DNA from 2 places in the Kosakonia beeri genome. Region 2 is predicted to be linked to the other one. Evidence: riboswitches for the same ligand, from Rfam matches in the RefSeq annotation. Region 2 holds a riboswitch; the other holds the start of a gene.
What was found. Region 2 has a riboswitch for cobalamin ahead of btuB (TonB-dependent vitamin B12 receptor BtuB). Riboswitches for the same ligand answer to the same signal wherever they lie in the genome.
Positions count from the first base shown of each region.

Region 1: it holds a riboswitch for cobalamin, as region 2 does, so the genes downstream of both, ACUY4S_RS08615 (cobyrinic acid a,c-diamide synthase CobB) here and btuB (TonB-dependent vitamin B12 receptor BtuB) in region 2, are expected to answer to the same signal.

Region 1 covers NZ_CM135106.1:1,804,534-1,815,756, forward strand. The annotation lists gene ACUY4S_RS08600 (FUSC family protein) at 1-121, shown strand, start outside; gene ACUY4S_RS08605 (DUF496 family protein) at 288-623, shown strand; gene ACUY4S_RS08610 (L-threonine kinase) at 658-1,518, opposite strand; cobalamin riboswitch at 2,131-2,309, shown strand; gene ACUY4S_RS08615 (cobyrinic acid a,c-diamide synthase CobB) at 2,411-3,787, shown strand; gene cbiB (adenosylcobinamide-phosphate synthase CbiB) at 3,784-4,740, shown strand; gene ACUY4S_RS08625 (cobalt-precorrin-8 methylmutase) at 4,752-5,384, shown strand; gene cbiD (cobalt-precorrin-5B (C(1))-methyltransferase CbiD) at 5,381-6,520, shown strand; gene cbiE (precorrin-6y C5,15-methyltransferase (decarboxylating) subunit CbiE) at 6,514-7,119, shown strand; gene ACUY4S_RS08640 (decarboxylating cobalt-precorrin-6B (C(15))-methyltransferase) at 7,109-7,678, shown strand; gene ACUY4S_RS08645 (cobalt-precorrin-4 methyltransferase) at 7,671-8,444, shown strand; gene cbiG (cobalt-precorrin 5A hydrolase) at 8,425-9,480, shown strand; gene ACUY4S_RS08655 (precorrin-3B C(17)-methyltransferase) at 9,480-10,205, shown strand; gene ACUY4S_RS08660 (cobalt-precorrin-6A reductase) at 10,205-10,987, shown strand; gene cbiK (sirohydrochlorin cobaltochelatase) at 10,998-11,223, shown strand, end outside.
Region 2 covers NZ_CM135106.1:4,752,227-4,763,449, reverse strand. The annotation lists gene sthA (Si-specific NAD(P)(+) transhydrogenase) at 1-551, opposite strand, end outside; gene fabR (HTH-type transcriptional repressor FabR) at 748-1,386, shown strand; gene ACUY4S_RS22525 (YijD family membrane protein) at 1,397-1,759, shown strand; gene trmA (tRNA (uridine(54)-C5)-methyltransferase TrmA) at 1,799-2,899, opposite strand; cobalamin riboswitch at 3,017-3,194, shown strand; gene btuB (TonB-dependent vitamin B12 receptor BtuB) at 3,260-5,116, shown strand; gene murI (glutamate racemase) at 5,061-5,912, shown strand; rRNA gene ACUY4S_RS22505 (16S ribosomal RNA) at 6,271-7,810, shown strand; tRNA gene ACUY4S_RS22500 (tRNA-Ile) at 7,881-7,957, shown strand; tRNA gene ACUY4S_RS22495 (tRNA-Ala) at 8,066-8,141, shown strand; rRNA gene ACUY4S_RS22490 (23S ribosomal RNA) at 8,320-11,223, shown strand, end outside.

The sequences.
Region 1 (11,223 bases), 2.0 Mb from region 2:
GGCGCATAAAGGCGATGCGCTGGCCGAAACAGCGATCCACGGTTATGTCTGGTTGAGTATGGAACTGGCGCGCCAGCTGGAACTGTTGTCGCATTTGATCTGTCGCGCCCTGCGCAAATAAGCGACAGATAACCATTTGCTTCAGTCAGGTTGTTTCGATTCAGCATGGTTTGAGGTTATGATAGCGAAAAGGAAAAATCATTGTCATCTGCAGCGGCTTTGAGTTAGGTTTGCCTCCATGCCGTTGCTTTAACGAATCCGAATCTCACATAATCAGGGGTGTAAAAATGGAAACGAATAAGCCTTCATTCCAGGACGTACTGGAATTTGTGCGTCTGTTCCGCCGTAAAAACAAATTGCAGCGCGAAATCCAGGACGTCGAGAAGAAGATCCGTGATAACCAGAAGCGCGTACTGCTGCTGGACAACCTGAGCGACTACATCAAGCCAGGCATGAGTGTTGAAGCTATTCAGGGCATTATCGCCAGCATGAAAACCGACTACGAAGACCGCGTTGATGACTACATCATCAAAAACGCCGAGCTGTCGAAAGAACGTCGCGACATTTCCAAAAAGCTCAAAACCATGGGTGAACTGAAAGCAGGTGATGCGAAAGCAGAGTAACCCGCTTGAGCGGTGAGAGGTTTGCCTCTCACCGTTATGTTACCCCTCCCGCCACCATTTTCAGCAGGAAGTTCTGCGGCCAGTGCGCCAGCAGTTTCATCTCTTTAAGCCAGCCGCGTACCGCCTCCACATCATGACGATCACTGTCGAGCAACAGCCCGACCACGCTGCCGCTGTGAGCAACATTCAGACCGTACAGATCCCCTCGTTCCACCAGACGCAACAGCGTATTAAATGCCGGCTTGGGCAGTAACGCCTGGCTGGCGATGGCGCTAATGGTTGCCGCTTCGCCGAGCAGCGTCGCGTTGTTCTCTGCGCAGGCTTGCTGCAACTTACCCCAGGCGCTTTCCAGCGCGGTGGCATTCTCCTGCAGGATCTGCTGGCGCGGCAGGCGATGGTAATCCGCGGTAGTCAGCGTAAGCGGGCTTTCCAGCACCAGTACCTCCACCTGCGGCAGGCCTCCACAGTGGATTTGCGTACCGGCCGTATTGTGATCAAACAACGTCAACTGCGGGAAGAGGGTGCTGTCGGTCGGTTCCAGTGCCACGCACAATTGTGCCAGCGTGCGTTCATCAAGGGGGAGTTGCAAATGGCGGGCGGTTGCGACAGCGGTCGCAGCAATATCCGCAGTGCTGCTCGCCATCCCTTTCGCCACCGGAATGGTGGAGTGACACGCAATGCGCAGAGTTTGTCCCAATCCTGGCGGCAGTTGCCAGTGAGCAAGCAACTGACGGACCATCGCACGGGTGAGTGGGCGCTCATCATTACGTGGCTTACCGCTGGTAACCTCGACACAGCTATACCAATCCACCGGACAGGAAACCAGCTTTTCACTGCCAAGGATCCAGCCCTGGATAAGTTCACCGCAGGATGCGGGACACTGAGCCTGTGCCACAGCGCTGCTCCTTAAAAATAAAAGCCCGGATAGTGTCACTTTGCTCCGTCGAACGCCAGCGTTTCCCAACGTGTCGCCGCCGTCTCCCTTTTGTTGCTGCTGTGGGCAGGTGCGAAGAGGGGCAAACATACCACAGAGCCAGCGCTGCGCTATATCATTGTCAGTGGGATTTACCGGGAAAGCGTAGCAGTGCATTTTTACCGGACCCTTAATGAGTGAAGTAAATTATTTCCCCCCTCTCTGGGAACGGGAATCAACCACCGGGATCTGCACGCATAAAAAACTCTCTCACTGCGGTGGATGTGCAACCGGCAGGGTGGCAGTTAAGGATTTTCTCACACCGGTTATTTTTCACTCATTGCGCTAAACCTATCCGTTAACAACGCAAACATTTCGTGTGCAGAATCATGCAAATGATAGCAGCGATAAAATTCCCAACACCCGCAAGGGTTTCGCCAGATGCTGGATATATCAGGCTTCGTTCAGCGTGGTAAGCAATAAATTGTTATAGCGCAACAAAATAGTGATCCCATGCCGTTAAACTGAATCCGTTTTTATTTCCCTGATGCGATAAAGTGCATCAGGGAAAAATCAGGGTGATAGTTCTTTGCCGTGATTATTATTCTATCAGGTTACGCCGCAATATAATGCGGCAGGGAAGGGGGTGAAATTCCCCCGCAGCCCCCGCTGCTGTGATGCTGACAACCCCGTATGGCCACTGATCGCACGATCGGGAAGGGCGGGTGAGGATGACGCTAAGCCAGAAGACCGACCTGATCAGATATTTATCAACAACTTCGGTGGGAAGCGTGTTGCTCAGAGGCGTACAGTCGAAAGACTGGACTGACGCGCGTCCTGACTTCATCTTTCCGCCGGTAACGGGGTTTCAGGAATGTCAGACAGGCGCAGCGCTTTTATTCTTGCCGGAACCGGTAGCGGCTGTGGTAAAACCACCGTCACCCTTGGGCTGCTGAAGGCGTTACAGCAGTCTGGCCTGCGCGTACAACCTTTCAAAGTCGGCCCGGACTACCTCGACACCGCCTGGCATACCGCCGTTACGGGAGTTTTCTCGCGTAATCTCGACAGTTTTATGCTGCCTGCACCCACCCTCAATGCCCTTTTTACTGAACATCTGCTCGCTGCCGACGTAGCGGTGATCGAAGGCGTGATGGGGCTGTATGACGGGTATGGCACCGATCCCCACTACTGCAGCAGCGCGGCTCTGGCGAAACAACTTGGCGTACCGGTGATCTTGTTGGTGGACGGCAAAGCTGTCTCCACCTCCATTGCTGCCACGGTCATGGGCTTTCAGCATTTCGATCCGCAGTTACCCATTGCCGGGGTGATCATCAACCGTGTGAACAGCGACAGCCATTATCAATTACTGAAACACGCCATTGAACGTTATTGCGGGTTGCCGGTGCTGGGTTATGTGCCGACGGTGGCGGGCGTGGCGCTACCGGAGCGCCAGCTCGGGCTGGTGACCGCACGGGAATCGGTGATTGATACCCCGGCATGGCGCGACTTTGCTCTGCGCCTGCAACAGACGGTTGATATCCATCAACTGCTCGCCCTGAGTAAGATTGACACCTTACCGCAGGGCACATCGCCCGCGCTGCCATCACTGGCGGGGGCCGGGCTGACGTTGGCGCTCGCTGACGATGAAGCGTTCAATTTTTACTACCCCGATAATCTGCAACTGCTGGCGCGTGCGGGCGTGCGCATTGTGCGTTTTAGCCCCCTGCATGACAACGCGTTGCCGGAGTGCCAGATGCTATGGCTGGGTGGCGGCTATCCGGAACTGCATGCCCACACCCTTTCGGAAAACAGAGCCATGCTGGAGGCCATTCGGGACGCGCACCGGCGTGGCGTGGCCATTTATGCCGAATGTGGCGGGCTGATGTACCTCGGTTCTTCGCTCCGCGATGCAGACGGCGTGTGCTGGCCGATGGCAAACGTCATTCCAGGCCACAGTGAGATGGGCAGGCGCCTGACCCGGTTTGGCTACTGTGAAGCACGCGCCACCCGCCAGACACTGCTTGCCGCCGCAGGAGAAACGCTGCGCGGCCATGAGTTTCACTACTCTGATTTCACCGCGCAGCGTGAATGTGTGCTGGATTGCCACAAAACCCGTGATGGCGAAGTGCTGTCACGCTGGCAGGGCGGCTGGCAGGTGGGTAATACCTTTGCCAGTTATTTGCATCTTCATTTTGCGCAACGCCCGCAAATGCTCAACCACTGGTTCGCCGCCGCGAGGCACAGCCAATGACGCTGCTGGCATGGTGTGCAGCTTTTTTACTGGATCGTCTGCTTGGCGACCCGCAGCACTGGCCGCACCCGGTGCGCTGGATAGGCGCGTTGATCACCCTGAGTCAGCGGGCGGTGCGCCGTTGCTGCCACAGCGATACGGCGTTACGCGTCGGGGGCGGGGTGATGTGGCTGGTGGTTGTCGGGGCGAGCTGGGGCGTTGCGTGGGGCATTTTATCGCTGGCGGCCGCTGTTCACCCGTGGTTCGGCTGGTGCGTGGAAGTATGGATGATCTACACCACGCTGGCGGCACGTTGCCTGGCAGATATGGCGCGCAACGTCGAACGCGCACTGCGTTATGGTTCACTCAGCGACAGCCGTAAACAGCTGTCGTGGATTGTCGGGCGCGATACCTCGCAACTGCAACCGCCGCAAATCACCCGGGCGGTTGTCGAGACGGTGGCAGAAAACACCGTCGATGGGGTGATTGCGCCCCTGTTCTTTTTGCTGGTGGGCGGCGCACCGCTGGCGATGGCCTACAAAGCCGTGAATACACTGGATTCGATGGTCGGTTACAAGCATGAAAAATACCGCGCCATCGGGATGGTCAGCGCGCGGCTGGACGATGCCGCGAACATCCTTCCTGCCCGTTTGAGCTGGGTACTGCTGAGCATTGCGGCCCTGCTCTGCGGCAATCATGCCCGTGAGGCATTACGCATTGGCTTTCGCGACCGACGCAACCACAGCAGCCCGAACTGCGCCTGGCCGGAAGGCACCGTTGCCGGTGCGCTGGGTGTGCGCCTTGGCGGGCCGAATAACTACTTCGGCGAGCGCGTCGAAAAACCCTGGATCGGAGATGAACGCCGCGCCATTGACGCAGACGACATTCCGCGAACAATTCGATTGATGTGGGTCGCCTCCACGCTGGCATTGGCGCTGTTTGTGCTGGTGCGTTATGCGTTGGCGGGAGCCTGAGGATAAAACAGATGGATTACTTGCAGCAACCGCAGGCTATTGAAGCCAGGAGTTTTGTCATCATTGGCGACATCATTACCCAAACCCGCCCGGAATACCGCTTTGCCAGCCCACTGCATGAAGCCGTGATCAAACGGGTGATCCACACCACTGCCGATTTTGACTGGCTGGACATCCTGTGGTTTTCCGCCGACGCGCTGGAAGGCCTGTGCAGCGCCATTACCCGCGGCTGCACGCTCTATACCGATACCACCATGGCGCTCTCCGGCATTAACAAAACGCTGCTGGCGCACTTTGGCGGGGAAGTACGCTGCTATATCTCCGATCCGCGCGTGGTGCGCCGTGCCAAAGCGGACGGCATCACACGTTCAATGGCGGCAGTCGATTTAGCGTTGGGTGAAGAGGGCGAAAAAGTTTTTGTCTTCGGTAATGCGCCGACAGCGCTGTTTCGTCTGCTCGAACACCAGGCGCAAGTTAGCGGCGTGGTGGGCGTACCGGTCGGTTTTGTTGGCGCGGAAGAGTCGAAAGAGGCGCTGGTTGCAAGCGGTTTACCCGCCATTGCCGCCCGTGGGCGCAAAGGGGGCAGCAACGTTGCGGCGGCCATCATCAATGCGCTGCTCTACCAGTTGCGGGAGGCACAATGAGCGAACCGGCGTTTGATGCTCCGGTGTGGCATAACGGAAAAGCACTTCGCAAAGGTTATACCACCGGGTCCTGCGCCACGGCGGCCGCGAAAGTCGCCGCGCTGATGGTGCTGCGTCAGCACATCATCCATCAGGTTTCCATTGTCACGCCCTCTGGCGTCACCTTGCATCTCAACGTGGAGTCGCCTCATATCGAAGGGCAACAAGCCCTGGCCGCGATACGCAAAGATGGCGGTGACGATGTGGATGCGACTCACGGCATGCTGATTTTTGCCCGTGTGGCGTTAAACGACAGCGGGGACATAACGCTGCGTGGCGGCGAAGGCGTAGGGCGAGTTACCCGCAAAGGCATCGGCCTTGCGATAGGCGAAGCGGCGATCAATCGCACGCCGCGGCAGACCATTGAAGCCGCTGTCCGCGAGGTGATTGGCCCGACACGTGGCGCTGAGGTGGAAATTTTCGCCCCGGAAGGGGAAGCGCGGGCAAAGAAAACCTACAACGGGCGGCTTGGTATTCTGGGTGGCATTTCGATTATCGGCACGACCGGCATTGTCACGCCCATGTCGGAAGAGAGCTGGAAACGGTCACTGTCGCTGGAGCTGGAACTGAAACGCGCAGCCGGCATGGAGCGGGTGATTCTGGTTCCCGGCAACCACGGCGAACGCTTTGCCCGTGAGCAGCTTGGCGTGTCGGGCGAGCTTGTGGTGACAATGAGTAACTTCGTTGGCTACATGATTGAAGAGGCGGTACGGCTCGGGTTCAGGCAGGTCGTCCTGATTGGCCACCCCGGCAAACTGGTGAAAATTGCCGCCGGGATCTTCCATACCCACAGCCATATTGCCGACGCACGTATGGAAACCCTGGTGGCGCATCTGGCTCTTCTCGGCGCTCCTCACGCGTTACTGCTGGCCGTGAGCGAATGCGACACCACTGAAGCGGCGATGGAGCATATCGACGCGGCCGGATTCAGTCACCTTTACGATCGCCTGGCAACGCGCATTTGTCAGCGTATAGAGCAGATGCTGCGTTTCACCCGCCAGCCGCCACAATGCGATGCCGTGATGTTCTCCTTTGATAACACGGTGCTGGGCAGCAACCGCCCGCTGGAAACTATCGCAAGGGAGCTGCAATGTTAACCGTCGCAGGAATGGGGCCAGGCAACCTTGCCTTAATGACGCCCGCAGCTTTAGACGCCGTAGCCCAGGCGGACGTGCTGGTCGGCGGAAAGCGCCATCTGGCGCAGTTTCCCGCTTTCGGTGGTGAGAAACGTGCGCTGGATGCGGATATCCCCGGTTTACTGACCTGGCTGGAGCAGCAAGCCGCCCGCCGTGTGGTGGTGCTGGCGTCTGGCGACCCGCTGCTGTATGGCATTGGCACCCGTCTGGTGGCGCATTTTGGCATTCAACGGCTGCGCATCATTCCTGGCATTAGCGCCGCTCAGTATCTCTGCTCACGCACGGGGATTGATATGAACGACATCTGGCTTACCAGCAGCCACGGGCGCGACGTGGATTTTGCGCGGCTTGTGCGTGAGCGAAAAGTGGCGATGGTCACCGACGCGCACTGTGGCCCGAAAGCCATTGCCGATGCCCTGATTGCGCGTGGCGCGGCAGATCGCTGGCTGGTGATCGGTGAAAACCTGGGCATGGACAATGAGCGTATCCACCGGGTACGCCCGGCGGATGTCCTGGAGCAATACGCGATGAATGTGGTGGTGATCCTCAATGAAAGATGAGCTGTTTATTCGTGGCGAAAAAGTGCCGATGACCAAAGAAGCGGTACGTGCGCTGGCGCTGTCGAAACTGGCACTGCAGCATGCGCACCACTTGATTGATATCGGGGCGGGGACGGGCAGCGTCTCGATTGAGGCGGCGCTAACGCACCCACAACTGCGGGTCACGGCCATTGAACGTAACCCCGCGGCGCTCGGTTTACTGGAAGAGAACTGTCTGCGTTTTGCCTGCCGCAATATCGCCATTGTGGCCGGGGTTGCGCCACTGTTTGTCGATCAGACCGCAGACGCCGTATTCATGGGCGGCAGCGGCGGCAATCTGACGCAACTGATTGACTGGTCTTTGGCGCAGTTGCACCCCGGTGGTCGATTAGTGATGACTTTTATTTTGCAGGAGAACCTCAACACCGCGCTGGCGCACCTGGCCTCTTGCCCGGTAATCGCGCTGGATTGCCAGCAAATTCAGGTTTCGCTGCTGACCGGGCTTGGCAGCGGTCACTACTTTAAACCCCATAATCCCGTTTTTTTGATTTCCTGCGAAAAGGAGAAGCGCCATGGCTGACAACATGTCGGCAAGCACTGTGTGGTTTGTTGGTGCCGGGCCGGGCGACAAGGAGTTGATCACCCTCAAAGGGTATCGACTGCTGCAACAGGCGCAGGTGGTGATTTACGCCGGATCGCTGATCAATACCGAACTGCTGACCTATTGCCCGCCGGGAGCGGAGTGCCATGACAGCGCGGAACTGCACCTTGAACAAATTATTGACCTGATGGAAGCCGGGGTGAAACAAGGCAAAGTGGTGGTGCGCCTGCAAACCGGCGATGTGTCGCTGTATGGATCCGTTCGCGAACAGGGTGAAGTATTAACCCGCCGTGGCATTGACTGGCAGGTGGTGCCGGGGGTTAGCGCATTTTTGGGCGCAGCAGCAGAACTGGGGGTCGAGTACACCGTCCCGGAAGTGTCACAAAGCCTGATTATCACCCGGCTGGAAGGGCGCACCCCGGTCCCGCCGTGCGAACAACTGGAAGCCTTTGCCCGCCATCAGACCTCAATGGCTATCTACCTCTCCGTGCAGCGCATTCATCGCGTGGCGGAGCGCTTAATCGAAGGCGGTTACCCGCCGAACACACCGGTGGCGGTGATCTATAAAGCCACCTGGCCGGAGAGCCAGACCGTGCGCGGCACGCTGGCGGATATTGGTGACAAGGTTCGCGAGGCCGGGATCCGCAAAACCGCGTTGATCCTCGTCGGCGCATTTCTCGGTGAGGAGTACCACTACTCCCGACTCTACGCGGCGGACTTTAGCCATGAATACCGTAAAGCCTGACTCTGTTGCGCTGTTCTGCCTGACGCCAGGCGGCAAGGCGCTGGCTGAACGCCTGAAACCGGCGCTGCCTGTGACCTGTTTTACCAGCGAAGCGCTGCACTCGCCAGGATTTGTTGCTTTTGACGGCGGCTTTGCTCACGCCCTGCGCGAGGCATTTCGCCACGCTTCGGCAATCATTTTCATTGGCGCGACCGGCATTGCCGTGCGCGTTCTCGCGCCGCTGGTGAACGACAAATTTAGCGATCCGGCGGTGATCGTTATTGATGAGCGGGGCCAGCATGTGATTAGCCTGCTCTCCGGTCACTACGGCGGCGCAAATGCACTGGCGCGTTACCTGGCCGGGGTACTGGGGGCCGATCCGGTGATCACCACCGCGACCGATGTCAATGAAATGGCGGCACTGGACATGCTGGCCATTCAGTTGGATGCGCGTATGGCGGATTTACGCCCGGCGGTGAAAGAAGTCAACCACATGCTGGTGAGCGGTAAACGCGTTGGCTTGTGGTGCGAAAAGGCGCTGCAAGAAGAGCTCGACAGGTGCGATACGCGCGGGTTTATACCTGTGGCAGATCTCAGCGTGCTACCCGAACTGGATGGCCTTGTCTGCGTTACCACCCAGGCGACATTACCTGCGTCTGGCGTGCCACTTTACAAACTGGTGCCAAAACGGGTGGTTGCCGGCATTGGCTGCCGTCGTAATACGCCGTTTGAACTGCTCCTGACGTTGCTACAACGGCAGTTGCTGGCGCACCACTTCGATCCGCTGGCGCTGCGTGCCATCGGCAGCATCACCCTGAAAAAGGATGAGCACGGGCTAAACGCGCTGGCGCAGCGGTTGCACGTACCGTTCGAGGTTTTTACTGCCGAGGCGCTGCGTCAGCATGAGCACCATTTTCCCGCTTCAGACTTCGTGCGGCAAGCCGCCGGGGTCGGCAGCGTGTCCGGCCCGGCCGCATGGCTCATGTGCCAGGGGCACAGGGTGGGCGAAACCCTGCGTGAGCAGGGCGTGACTATTACTTTGGGAGTATCACACTGATGTTAACCGTAATCGGGATTGGCCCGGGCTCGCAGGCGATGATGACCATGGAGGCCGTGGAAGCCTTGCAGGCGGCGGAGATTGTCGTCGGTTATAAAACGTATACCCATCTGGTGAAGGCGTTTACCGGCGATAAGCAGGTGATCAAAACCGGCATGTGCAAAGAGATTGAGCGCTGCCAGGCAGCCATTGAACTGGCGCAAGCCGGGCACAACGTGGCGTTGATCAGCAGCGGCGACGCTGGCATTTACGGCATGGCCGGGCTGGTGCTGGAACTGGTCAGTAAGCAGCAACTGGATGTGGAGGTGCGTCTGGTGCCGGGCATGACCGCCAGTATTGCCGCCGCTGCGCTGCTGGGTGCGCCGTTAATGCACGACTTTTGTCACATCAGCCTCAGCGATCTGATGACGCCCTGGTCGGTGATTGAAAAACGCATTGTTGCTGCCGGTGAAGCAGATTTTGTTATCTGTTTCTACAACCCGCGTAGTCGTGGTCGCGAAGGCCACCTTGCGCGGGCATTTGAATTGCTGGCGGCCAGCAAAAGCGCCAGTACCCCGGTTGGGGTAGTGAAATCCGCTGGTCGTAAAAAAGAAGAGAAATGGCTGACCACACTGGGCGACATGGATTTTGCCCCGGTGGATATGACCAGCCTGGTGATCGTCGGCAACCGCGCGACCTATGTGCAAAACGGCCTGATGATCACCCCCAGGGGGTACACCTTGTGATGGCCGGAGAAGTACTGGTGATTGGCGGCACCAGCGACGCACGCCATATCTGCCAGCAACTGGATGCGTCCGGGGTGTCGTATACCTTATCGGTGGCGACACCGACCGGGCAGCAACTTGCCGGAAATATTCGTGGTCAGGTGCGTTGCGGTCGTCTGGACATGCACGACATGGTGGCCTGGTTGCAACAAAACCGCACACGCTGGGTGATCGACGCCTCTCACCCGTATGCCGACGTCGTGAGCCGCAATATTGCGCTGGCCTGCGCGCAGGCAAAGGTGCTGTTAAGCCGTTATCAGCGACCGGAACAACAGCCGGATTTTGCCCACCCTCTGCTGTTTAACGTCGCCACCCTGGAAGCCGCGTGTGACAAAGCCCGCGAGCTGGGGGAGCGCGTTTTGTTGACCACCGGCAGTAAAGATCTGGCGCGCTGGCGGGCTGGTCTGCCCGGCAAAACGCTGTTGGCGCGCGTGTTGCCAGTGCCGGATGTTCTGGCGCAGTGCGCAGCGTTGGGGTTTGGCGTCGGCGAAATCTTCGCGCTCTGCGGCCCGTTCAGCGCGGAATTTAACGCGGCCTTTTACCGCCAGTCCCGGGTTGACGTGATGATCACCAAAGCCTCGGGGGCAGAAGGGGGGTATCTGGAAAAGGTTTTGCCCGCGCTGGATGCTGGCATCCCGTGCATTGTAATTGCCCGCCCGCAGCCTGCGGTGATGGGGGAGGAGTTACTCGAGAGTCAGGACGCATTTTCGCAGCGTTTGCGGCGCTGGCTGGCGGCACAGTGAAGGAGAAAACATGAAAAAAGCACTTCTGGTAGTGAGTTTCGGCACCAGTTATCACGATACCTGTGAGAAAAACATCGTCGCCTGCGAACGTGAACTGGCGGCCAGTTGCCCGGATCGCACGCTTTTTCGCGCGTTTACCTCCGGCATGATCATTCGCAAACTGAAGCAGCGCGACAATGTGCATATCGACACGCCACTGGAGGCGCTGCAAAAGCTGGCGGATGCCGGTTATCAGG
Region 2 (11,223 bases):
GCGCCATAAATGATCACATGACGGGGTTCATGGTGCATATCCAGAATCGAGTCGCTGTCGTACACCCGTGGGTGGTTAAAATCGACATCAGTAGGGTGGTAAGGGCGCGAGCCGCAGGCAATAACAAATTTTTCGGCGGTGAGGGTTTCGACGGTACCGTCGTGACACTCCAGCGCCAGTGTGTGGTCATCAATAAAATGCGCGCTACCTTCTAAAATTTCACAGCGGTTGCGCTCATAAAAGCCCTGACGCATGCGCGTTTGCTGATTTATTACGCTTTCAGCATGGTTCAGGATATCGGCGAAAGAAGAACGAAGAAGGCGGGAGTGGTCGCTGTAGAGGGGGTTCTGATTGAACTCAATAATACGGCTGACTGCGTGGCGCAACGCTTTGGATGGTATGGTGCCCCAGTGCGTACAGCCGCCGCCGACGTTATGGTAGCGTTCTATCACCGCTACCCGTGCTCCGTTTTTAACCAGGCCCATAGCAGCGCCTTCGCCGCCGGGACCGGAGCCTATTACTATTGCATCATAATCGTAGGAATGTGGCATGGTAAGGCTTACCTGTTCTTATACATAAAAACAACATAATAGTAACATCATTGCCCTGATAACCCAATTATCGTTGTGCTTTTTTCAAGCGTAAGAGAAGAAACAGCGCGTAAACAATCAGTCACAATCCAGTACAATCGGATTAGATTTATTCTCTGGTATAGTGCCAGCTGGCCTTTGGAAGGATTCAAACATCGTGATGGGTGTAAGAGCGCAGCAAAAAGAAAAAACCCGGCGTTCGCTGGTAGAAGCCGCATTTAGCCAACTGAGTGCTGAGCGTAGCTTTGCCAGTCTGAGTCTGCGCGAGGTTGCCCGCGAGGCGGGGATCGCACCGACGTCATTTTACCGGCATTTTCGCGATGTAGATGAACTTGGCCTGACGATGGTGGATGAAAGCGGGTTAATGCTCCGCCAGCTGATGCGCCAGGCGCGCCAGCGAATCGCCAAAGGGGGTAGCGTGATCCGTACCTCCGTGTCTACATTTATGGAGTTTATCGGTAATAACCCCAACGCATTCAGGCTTCTGCTGCGAGAGCGCTCCGGTACGTCTTCCGCTTTTCGTGCGGCGGTTGCGCGCGAGATCCAGCATTTTATTGCGGAACTTGCCGACTATCTCGAACTCGAAAACCACATGCCGCGCGCTTTCACTGAAGCACAGGCTGAAGCGATGGTGACTATTGTGTTCAGCGCTGGCGCAGAAGCGTTAGATGTCGGTGCTGAACAACGCCGGCAATTAGAAGAGCGACTGGTGCTGCAACTGCGGATGATTTCCAAAGGCGCATATTACTGGTATCGCCGCGAGCAAGAAAAAATAGCGCATCAAATTGATGAGTAAAGGATGAGTAATGAAACAGTCAGGTCAAGATAAAGGTACGTTGCTGCTGGCGCTACTCGCTGGCTTGTCGATCAATGGAACGTTTGCCGCCATTTTTAGCTCCATTGTACCGTTTTCTGTTTTTCCGATTATCTCGCTGGTGCTGACGGTTTACTGCCTGCATCAGCGTTATCAAAACCGCACTATGCCTGTTGGCTTGCCGGGCCTTGCCGCCGCCTGCTTTATCCTTGGCGTGCTGCTGTACAGCACCGTTGTACGCGCAGAGTATCCGGCGATTGGCTCCAACTTCCTGCCTGCGGTACTGTCAGTGATCCTCGTATTCTGGATCGGCTTTCGTCTGCGCAACCGTAAACACGACGAAGCCTCTGAATGAGGCTTTCCCCTCATGCGTTGAGGGGAACAGCGTGGAGTCTTATTTGCGGGTAAGCAGCACACCGCATTCCATATGATGTGTGTAGGGAAACTGATCAAACAGGGCCAGACGCGAGATGTTATGTGTCTGGCTCAGCGTTTCCAGGTTCTTACACAGCGTTTCGGGGTTGCAGGAAATATAGAGGATACGCGGGTAGGCCTGCACCATTTTCTCGGTTTCTGCATCCAGCCCGCTACGCGGTGGATCGACGAAAATAGTCTCACACTGGTAGCTTTTCAAATCGATACCCTGCAGACGGTTAAACGCCCGCACGCCATTCATCGCTTGTGTAAATTCTTCAGCCGCCATGCGGATAATCTGCACATTATCAATATGATTCGCCGCAATATTGTACTGGGCCGCAGCGACTGACGGTTTAGCAATCTCGGTGGCCAGCACACGGTTGAAATTACGCGCCAGTGCCAGCGAGAAATTCCCGTTGCCGCAGTATAATTCCAGCAGATCGCCGGTAGAACCGCGGGTCACGTCCAGCGCCCATTCCAGCATCTGAATATTCATAGCCGCGTTCGGCTGTGTGAAGCTGTTTTCTACCTGGCGGTAAATCATCTCTCTTCCGCCGACCGGTAGTCGCTCGTCGACATAATCTCTGTCGAGTTCGATTTTGGTTTTAGTGGCCCGGCCAATCAGCTGCACGTTCAGGTTTTGCGCACGCAGAGCATCCCGCAAACGGGTCGCTTCTGCCCGCCATTCCTCATCCAGTTTCTTGTGATACAGCAGACTGACGATAGCCTGGTTACTGACGGTACTCAGGTAATCAATCTGGAACAGTTTATGGCGCAGTACTTTATTCTTACGCACGGCTTCCAGCATCACGGTCATTAACTGGTTAATCAGTTCGCTGGCAGCGGGGAAGCTGTCCACGCGGATCCGTGATTTCGTCTGTTGATCAAAAATGATGTGATAAAGGTCGTCACCGTCATGCCAGATGCGGAACTCAGCGCGCATGCGGTAGTGGCTAACCGGTGAGCGGAACACCTCCGGCAGTGGCGCGGAAAAGGGCGTCATCATTGATTGCAGACGCACGACTTTTTCGGCCAGTTGGGCTTCGTATTGTTCTGTCGGCAGGTGTTCGGGAGTCATGATGTTTCCTGAGAGATTAAGAATAACGCGGGGATTGTAGGGGTTGCTCACGGGATGTCCAGTACCGGATGTTTTCTAAATACCCGCTTAGCAGTCTGGACATCCATATGTAACAGAATGTAGCATCCCTGTTCCGGTCCTGTGAGTTAAAAGGGAACCCAGTGTGAATCTGGGGCTGACGCGCAGCGGTAAGGATAAGGTGAGATGGTCGCGCAAGCAGACACTGCCAATGGTGGGAAGTCGCCGTCTCGTAATACCCCCAAGCCCGAAGACCTGCCGGAATACGTCGCATTTGGTTCACATCATCGCGTGCTATTGATGGAGCCTGCGGCATCCTTTTACTTTGTGGATGCTCTCACAATGATTAAAAAAGCTTCGCTGTTGACGGCGCTCTCCGTCACAGCTTTTTCCGGCTGGGCGCAAGATAGCAGTTCAGACAACCTGGTGGTGACAGCAAACCGTTTTCAACAACCTGTCAATACGGTACTGGCACCGACGGAAGTCGTGACGCGTGAAGATATCGATCGCTGGCAGGCCCGAACGTTAACGGATGTGATGCGCCGTTTGCCGGGTGTCGATGTGGCGGAAAACGGTGGCATGGGGCAAACAAGCTATATCTATATCCGTGGCGCAGAAGCGCGCCACACGCTGGTATTGATCGATGGTATTCCGCTGGCGAAGTCCGGTATTACCGGTATCGCCGACTTCAGCCAGATCCCCGTATCACTCATTGAACGAATCGAGATGATCCGAGGGCCACGTTCTGCCGTGTATGGCGCAGATGCCATTGGCGGTGTGATCAACATCATCACCCAGAACGCGACGCCAGGTGGAAAAATCGAGGCTGGCATCGGTTCTAATCACTACCAGAAATATGATGCGACAGTTCGCCAGAAACTGGGCGAGGATACTCTGGCAACCGTTGCTGGCTCCTTCAGCGATACGCGCGGCTATAACATTCGCCCACAATCGACTTACTCTGTGGATAGCGATCGCGACGGTTTTCGCAATAAAACCTTCTGGGCAGGCCTGAATCATCAGTTCAGTCAGGAAATTTCGGGGTTTGTGCGTGGCTACGGCTACAGCAACAAAACGGGCTATGATGCGGGCTATACCGATGGCGGTGATGAGCGCCAGGTCTATAACCACACCTATGAAACCGGGCTGACTTACAGCGGCGAGATCTTCTCCTCTCAACTGACCGGCAGTTATCAGCGCTATAAAGACTATAACTATGCGGGCACGTTAGGACTGTATAACGACGGCACCTCGCTGGATGATATGACCCAACGCAACCTGCAATGGGGTAACAGCCTGGCGCTGGGCGCGGGCACAGTCAGCGCAGGTATCGACTGGCAGCAGCAGAAACTGACCTCAGCAGATAACTATTACAGTAACAAATATAAACGGGATAACACCGGCTATTATTTGACGACGCAACAGCAGCTCGATAGCGTAACGCTTGAAGGTTCTGTCCGTGGCGATGATAACGATCAGTTTGGCTGGAATGGCACCTGGCAGGCAGCGGCAGGCTGGGAATTTGTGCCGGATTATCGTATTACGGTTTCTTATGGTACCGGTTTCCAGGCACCGACTTTGGGGCAACTTTACGGGCAGGAGCGTCTTTTTATTGTTGCTAACCCGGACTTGAGTGCCGAGAAATCCCGTCAGGTTGAAGTTGGACTGGAAGGTCTGACCGGGCCGGTTAACTGGCGTCTGTCTGCTTATCAAAACAAAATCAAGAACCTGATCGATTACTACTACGATGAAGATACCTTCCTTGGCAGCTATTACAATATTCAATCTGCGACCATCAAAGGCGTTGAGTTAACAGGTAGCTTTGACACAGGAGTGATCAGCCATCGTATTACGCTGGGTTATCTTGATCCGCGCCGCGACAGTGACAATGAAGTGCTGGCTCACCGCTCACGTCAGCAATTCAAATATCAACTGGACTGGACAATGTTCGGACTGGATATGGATGCCGCGTGGCAATACTTCGGTAAGAGCTACAATAACAATACCAACCAGTTTGCGGACACGCAGCGCCGTATGTCGTCTTACAGCCTGGTTGATCTCTCTGCTTCATATCCTGTGACCTCAAACCTCACAGTTCGTGGTAAAATAGCTAACCTGTTCGATAAAGATTACGAGACAGTTTATGGCTATCGCACTGCAGGACGAGAATATACCTTGTCTGGCAGCTACACCTTCTGACGCACGTCCCACCGTCCTGGTGTTTGACTCCGGCGTCGGTGGGCTATCCGTTTATGATGAGATCCGGCATCTCCTGCCGGATCTGCATTTCATCTATGTTTTTGACAATGTCGCGTTTCCTTATGGGGAAAAAAGTGAAGCGTTTATCGTGGAGCGCGTTGTCGAAATCGTTACCGCCGTACAGGCACAATATCCCCTGGCGCTTGCAGTAATCGCCTGCAATACCGCGAGTACCGTCTCTTTGCCCGCGCTGCGCGAGAAATTCACTTTCCCGGTTGTGGGTGTGGTTCCGGCCATCAAACCTGCTGCGCGCTTAACGGCAAACGGTGTAGTAGGGCTGCTGGCGACCCGTGGAACGGTAAAACGCCCTTACACTCACGAGCTGATCTCACGCTTTGCGAATACGTGCCGCATTGAGATGTTGGGTTCGGCAGAGCTAGTGGTGCTGGCTGAGGGGAAACTGCATGGTGAGCCTGTACCGCTGGAGGAGTTGCGTCGTATCCTGCGTCCCTGGTTGCGTATGAGTGAGCCGCCAGACACGGTGGTGCTGGGGTGTACGCACTTCCCGTTATTGCAGGAAGAGTTGATGCAGGTGTTACCAGAAGGAACCCGGCTGGTGGATTCGGGAGCAGCTATCGCTCGCCGTACCGCCTGGTTGCTTGAGCATGAAGCGCCGGATGCCAAATCGACGGACGATAATATTGCGTACTGTATGGCGTTAACCCCGGAGACTGCACAATTATTGCCCGTTTTGCAGCGCTACGGCTTTAAATCGCTCGAAAAACTGGCGCTTTAGGGTTGGTTTGCACAAAAAAGAGACGGTTGATAACTTTTTTTAAATTAGGGGTTGTCAGCCGGAATTAACTCCCTATAATGCGCCTCCACTGACACGGCACAACGGCAAACACACCGGCCTGTCAGGTGAAGAAATCTGAAAATATTCAGTTGACTTCACAGCGGGAAAGCGTAATATGCACACCCCGCGCCGCAGCGAAAACACAGCGGCACTGCTCTTTAACAATTTATCAGACAATCTGTGTGGGCACTCAAAGTGACATGGATTCTTAACGTCTCCGGACGCTAAATGAATACCAAGTCTCACGAGTGAACACGTAATTCATTACGAAGTTTAATTCGATGAGCATCAAACTTTTAAATTGAAGAGTTTGATCATGGCTCAGATTGAACGCTGGCGGCAGGCCTAACACATGCAAGTCGAACGGTAGCACAGAGAGCTTGCTCTCGGGTGACGAGTGGCGGACGGGTGAGTAATGTCTGGGAAACTGCCTGATGGAGGGGGATAACTACTGGAAACGGTAGCTAATACCGCATAACGTCGCAAGACCAAAGAGGGGGACCTTCGGGCCTCTTGCCATCAGATGTGCCCAGATGGGATTAGCTAGTAGGTGGGGTAACGGCTCACCTAGGCGACGATCCCTAGCTGGTCTGAGAGGATGACCAGCCACACTGGAACTGAGACACGGTCCAGACTCCTACGGGAGGCAGCAGTGGGGAATATTGCACAATGGGCGCAAGCCTGATGCAGCCATGCCGCGTGTATGAAGAAGGCCTTCGGGTTGTAAAGTACTTTCAGCGGGGAGGAAGGGAGTAAGGTTAATAACCTTATTCATTGACGTTACCCGCAGAAGAAGCACCGGCTAACTCCGTGCCAGCAGCCGCGGTAATACGGAGGGTGCAAGCGTTAATCGGAATTACTGGGCGTAAAGCGCACGCAGGCGGTCTGTCAAGTCGGATGTGAAATCCCCGGGCTCAACCTGGGAACTGCATTCGAAACTGGCAGGCTAGAGTCTCGTAGAGGGAGGTAGAATTCCAGGTGTAGCGGTGAAATGCGTAGAGATCTGGAGGAATACCGGTGGCGAAGGCGGCCTCCTGGACGAAGACTGACGCTCAGGTGCGAAAGCGTGGGGAGCAAACAGGATTAGATACCCTGGTAGTCCACGCCGTAAACGATGTCGATTTGGAGGTTGTGCCCTTGAGGCGTGGCTTCCGGAGCTAACGCGTTAAATCGACCGCCTGGGGAGTACGGCCGCAAGGTTAAAACTCAAATGAATTGACGGGGGCCCGCACAAGCGGTGGAGCATGTGGTTTAATTCGATGCAACGCGAAGAACCTTACCTGGTCTTGACATCCACAGAACATTCCAGAGATGGAGTGGTGCCTTCGGGAACTGTGAGACAGGTGCTGCATGGCTGTCGTCAGCTCGTGTTGTGAAATGTTGGGTTAAGTCCCGCAACGAGCGCAACCCTTATCCTTTGTTGCCAGCGGTCCGGCCGGGAACTCAAAGGAGACTGCCAGTGATAAACTGGAGGAAGGTGGGGATGACGTCAAGTCATCATGGCCCTTACGACCAGGGCTACACACGTGCTACAATGGCGCATACAAAGAGAAGCGACCTCGCGAGAGCAAGCGGACCTCATAAAGTGCGTCGTAGTCCGGATTGGAGTCTGCAACTCGACTCCATGAAGTCGGAATCGCTAGTAATCGTAGATCAGAATGCTACGGTGAATACGTTCCCGGGCCTTGTACACACCGCCCGTCACACCATGGGAGTGGGTTGCAAAAGAAGTAGGTAGCTTAACCTTCGGGAGGGCGCTTACCACTTTGTGATTCATGACTGGGGTGAAGTCGTAACAAGGTAACCGTAGGGGAACCTGCGGTTGGATCACCTCCTTACCTTAAAGAACCTGCCTTTGTAGTGCTCACACAGATTGTCTGATGAAAAACGGGCAGTAAAAATCTCTGCAGGCTTGTAGCTCAGGTGGTTAGAGCGCACCCCTGATAAGGGTGAGGTCGGTGGTTCAAGTCCACTCAGGCCTACCAAATTTTCCCTGAATACTGCGTTGCAAAATGACTCACATACGTCAGTATGTTTCGCCATTTCACGCCTTGTCTCAGGAAAAATTACGGGTAAACGAGATTAACTACGATGGGGCTATAGCTCAGCTGGGAGAGCGCCTGCTTTGCACGCAGGAGGTCTGCGGTTCGATCCCGCATAGCTCCACCATCTTTACTGTCTGAAACAAGAAAACTTCAGAGTACACATTCTGTGTGTGCTGCGAAGTTTTGCTCTTTAAAAATCTGGATCAAGCTGAAAATTGAAACACTGAACAGTGCGAACTGTTCTGTGAGTCTCTCAAATTTTCGCAACTGATGATGTTTTACGAAACATCTTCGGGTTGTGAGGTTAAGCGACTAAGCGTACACGGTGGATGCCCTGGCAGTCAGAGGCGATGAAGGACGTGCTAATCTGCGAAAAGCGCCGGTAAGGTGATATGAACCGTTATAACCGGCGATGTCCGAATGGGGAAACCCAGTGTGACTCGTCACACTATCATTAACTGAATCCATAGGTTAATGAGGCGAACCGGGGGAACTGAAACATCTAAGTACCCCGAGGAAAAGAAATCAACCGAGATTCCCCCAGTAGCGGCGAGCGAACGGGGAGCAGCCCAGAGTCTGAATCAGCATGTGTGTTAGTGGAAGCGTCTGGAAAGTCGCGCGATACAGGGTGACAGCCCCGTACACAAAAGCACACAGGCTGTGAGCTCGAAGAGTAGGGCGGGACACGTGGTATCCTGTCTGAATATGGGGGGACCATCCTCCAAGGCTAAATACTCCTGACTGACCGATAGTGAACCAGTACCGTGAGGGAAAGGCGAAAAGAACCCCGGCGAGGGGAGTGAAAAAGAACCTGAAACCGTGTACGTACAAGCAGTGGGAGCCTCTTTATGGGGTGACTGCGTACCTTTTGTATAATGGGTCAGCGACTTATATTCTGTAGCAAGGTTAACCGAATAGGGGAGCCGAAGGGAAACCGAGTCTTAACTGGGCGTTAAGTTGCAGGGTATAGACCCGAAACCCGGTGATCTAGCCATGGGCAGGTTGAAGGTTGGGTAACACTAACTGGAGGACCGAACCGACTAATGTTGAAAAATTAGCGGATGACTTGTGGCTGGGGGTGAAAGGCCAATCAAACCGGGAGATAGCTGGTTCTCCCCGAAAGCTATTTAGGTAGCGCCTCGTGAATTCATCTCCGGGGGTAGAGCACTGTTTCGGCTAGGGGGCCATCCCGGCTTACCAACCCGATGCAAACTACGAATACCGGAGAATGTTATCACGGGAGACACACGGCGGGTGCTAACGTCCGTCGTGAAGAGGGAAACAACCCAGACCGCCAGCTAAGGTCCCAAAGTCATGGTTAAGTGGGAAACGATGTGGGAAGGCCCAGACAGCCAGGATGTTGGCTTAGAAGCAGCCATCATTTAAAGAAAGCGTAATAGCTCACTGGTCGAGTCGGCCTGCGCGGAAGATGTAACGGGGCTAAACCATGCACCGAAGCTGCGGCAGCGACACTATGTGTTGTTGGGTAGGGGAGCGTTCTGTAAGCCTGCGAAGGTGTGCTGTGAGGCATGCTGGAGGTATCAGAAGTGCGAATGCTGACATAAGTAACGATAAAGCGGGTGAAAAGCCCGCTCGCCGGAAGACCAAGGGTTCCTGTCCAACGTTAATCGGGGCAGGGTGAGTCGACCCCTAAGGCGAGGCCGAAAGGCGTAGTCGATGGGAAACAGGTTAATATTCCTGTACTTGGTGTTACTGCGAAGGGGGGACGGAGAAGGCTATGTTGGCCGGGCGACGGTTGTCCCGGTTTAAGCGTGTAGGTGTGTGTTCCAGGTAAATCCGGTTCACTTTAACACTGAGGCGTGATGACGAGGCACTACGGTGCTGAAGCAACAAATGCCCTGCTTCCAGGAAAAGCCTCTAAGCATCAGGTAACATCAAATCGTACCCCAAACCGACACAGGTGGTCAGGTAGAGAATACCAAGGCGCTTGAGAGAACTCGGGTGAAGGAACTAGGCAAAATGGTGCCGTAACTTCGGGAGAAGGCACGCTGGTGCGTAGGTGAAGTGACTTGCTCACGGAGCTGAAACCAGTCGAAGATACCAGCTGGCTGCAACTGTTTATTAAAAACACAGCACTGTGCAAACACGAAAGTGGACGTATACGGTGTGACGCCTGCCCGGTGCCGGAAGGTTAATTGATGGGGTTATCCGTAAGGAGAAGCTCTTGATCGAAGCCCCGGTAAACGGCGGCCGTAACTATAACGGTCCTAAGGTAGCGAAATTCCTTGTCGGGTAAGTTCCGACCTGCACGAATGGCGTAATGATGGCCAGGCTGTCTCCACCCGAGACTCAGTGAAATTGAACTCGCTGTGAAGATGCAGTGTACCCGCGGCAAGACGGAAAGACCCCGTGAACCTTTACTATAGCTTGACACTGAACATTGAGCCTTGATGTGTAGGATAGGTGGGAGGCTTTGAAGCGTGGACGCCAGTCTGCGTGGAGCCAACCTTGAAATACCACCCTTTAATGTTTGATGTTCTAACGTGGACCCGTAAACCGGGTTGCGGACAGTGTCTGGTGGGTAGTTTGACTGGGGCGGTCTCCTCCTAAAGCGTAACGGAGGAGCACGAAGGTCAGCTAATCCTGGTCGGACATCAGGAGGTTAGTGCAATGGCATAAGCTGGCTTGACTGCGAGAGTGACGGCTCGAGCAGGTGCGAAAGCAGGTCATAGTGATCCGGTGGTTCTGAATGGAAGGGCCATCGCTCAACGGATAAAAGGTACTCCGGGGATAACAGGCTGATACCGCCCAAGAGTTCATATCGACGGCGGTGTTTGGCACCTCGATGTCGGCTCATCACATCCTGGGGCTGAAGTAGGTCCCAAGGGTATGGCTGTTCGCCATTTAAAGTGGTACGCGAGCTGGGTTTAGAACGTCGTGAGACAGTTCGGTCCCTATCTGCCGTGGGCGCTGGAGAATTGAGGGGGGCTGCTCCTAGTACGAGAGGACCGGAGTGGACGCATCACTGGTGTTCGGGTTGTCATGCCAATGGCACTGCCCGGTAGCTAAATGCGGAAGAGATAAGTGCTGAAAGCATCTAAGCACGAAACTTGCCCCGAGATGAGTTCTCCCTGAGACTTTAAGTCTCCTGAAGGAACGTTGAAGACGACGACGTTGATAGGCCGGGTGTGTAAGCGCAGCGATGCGTTGAGCTAACCGGTACTAATGAACCGTGAGGCTTAACC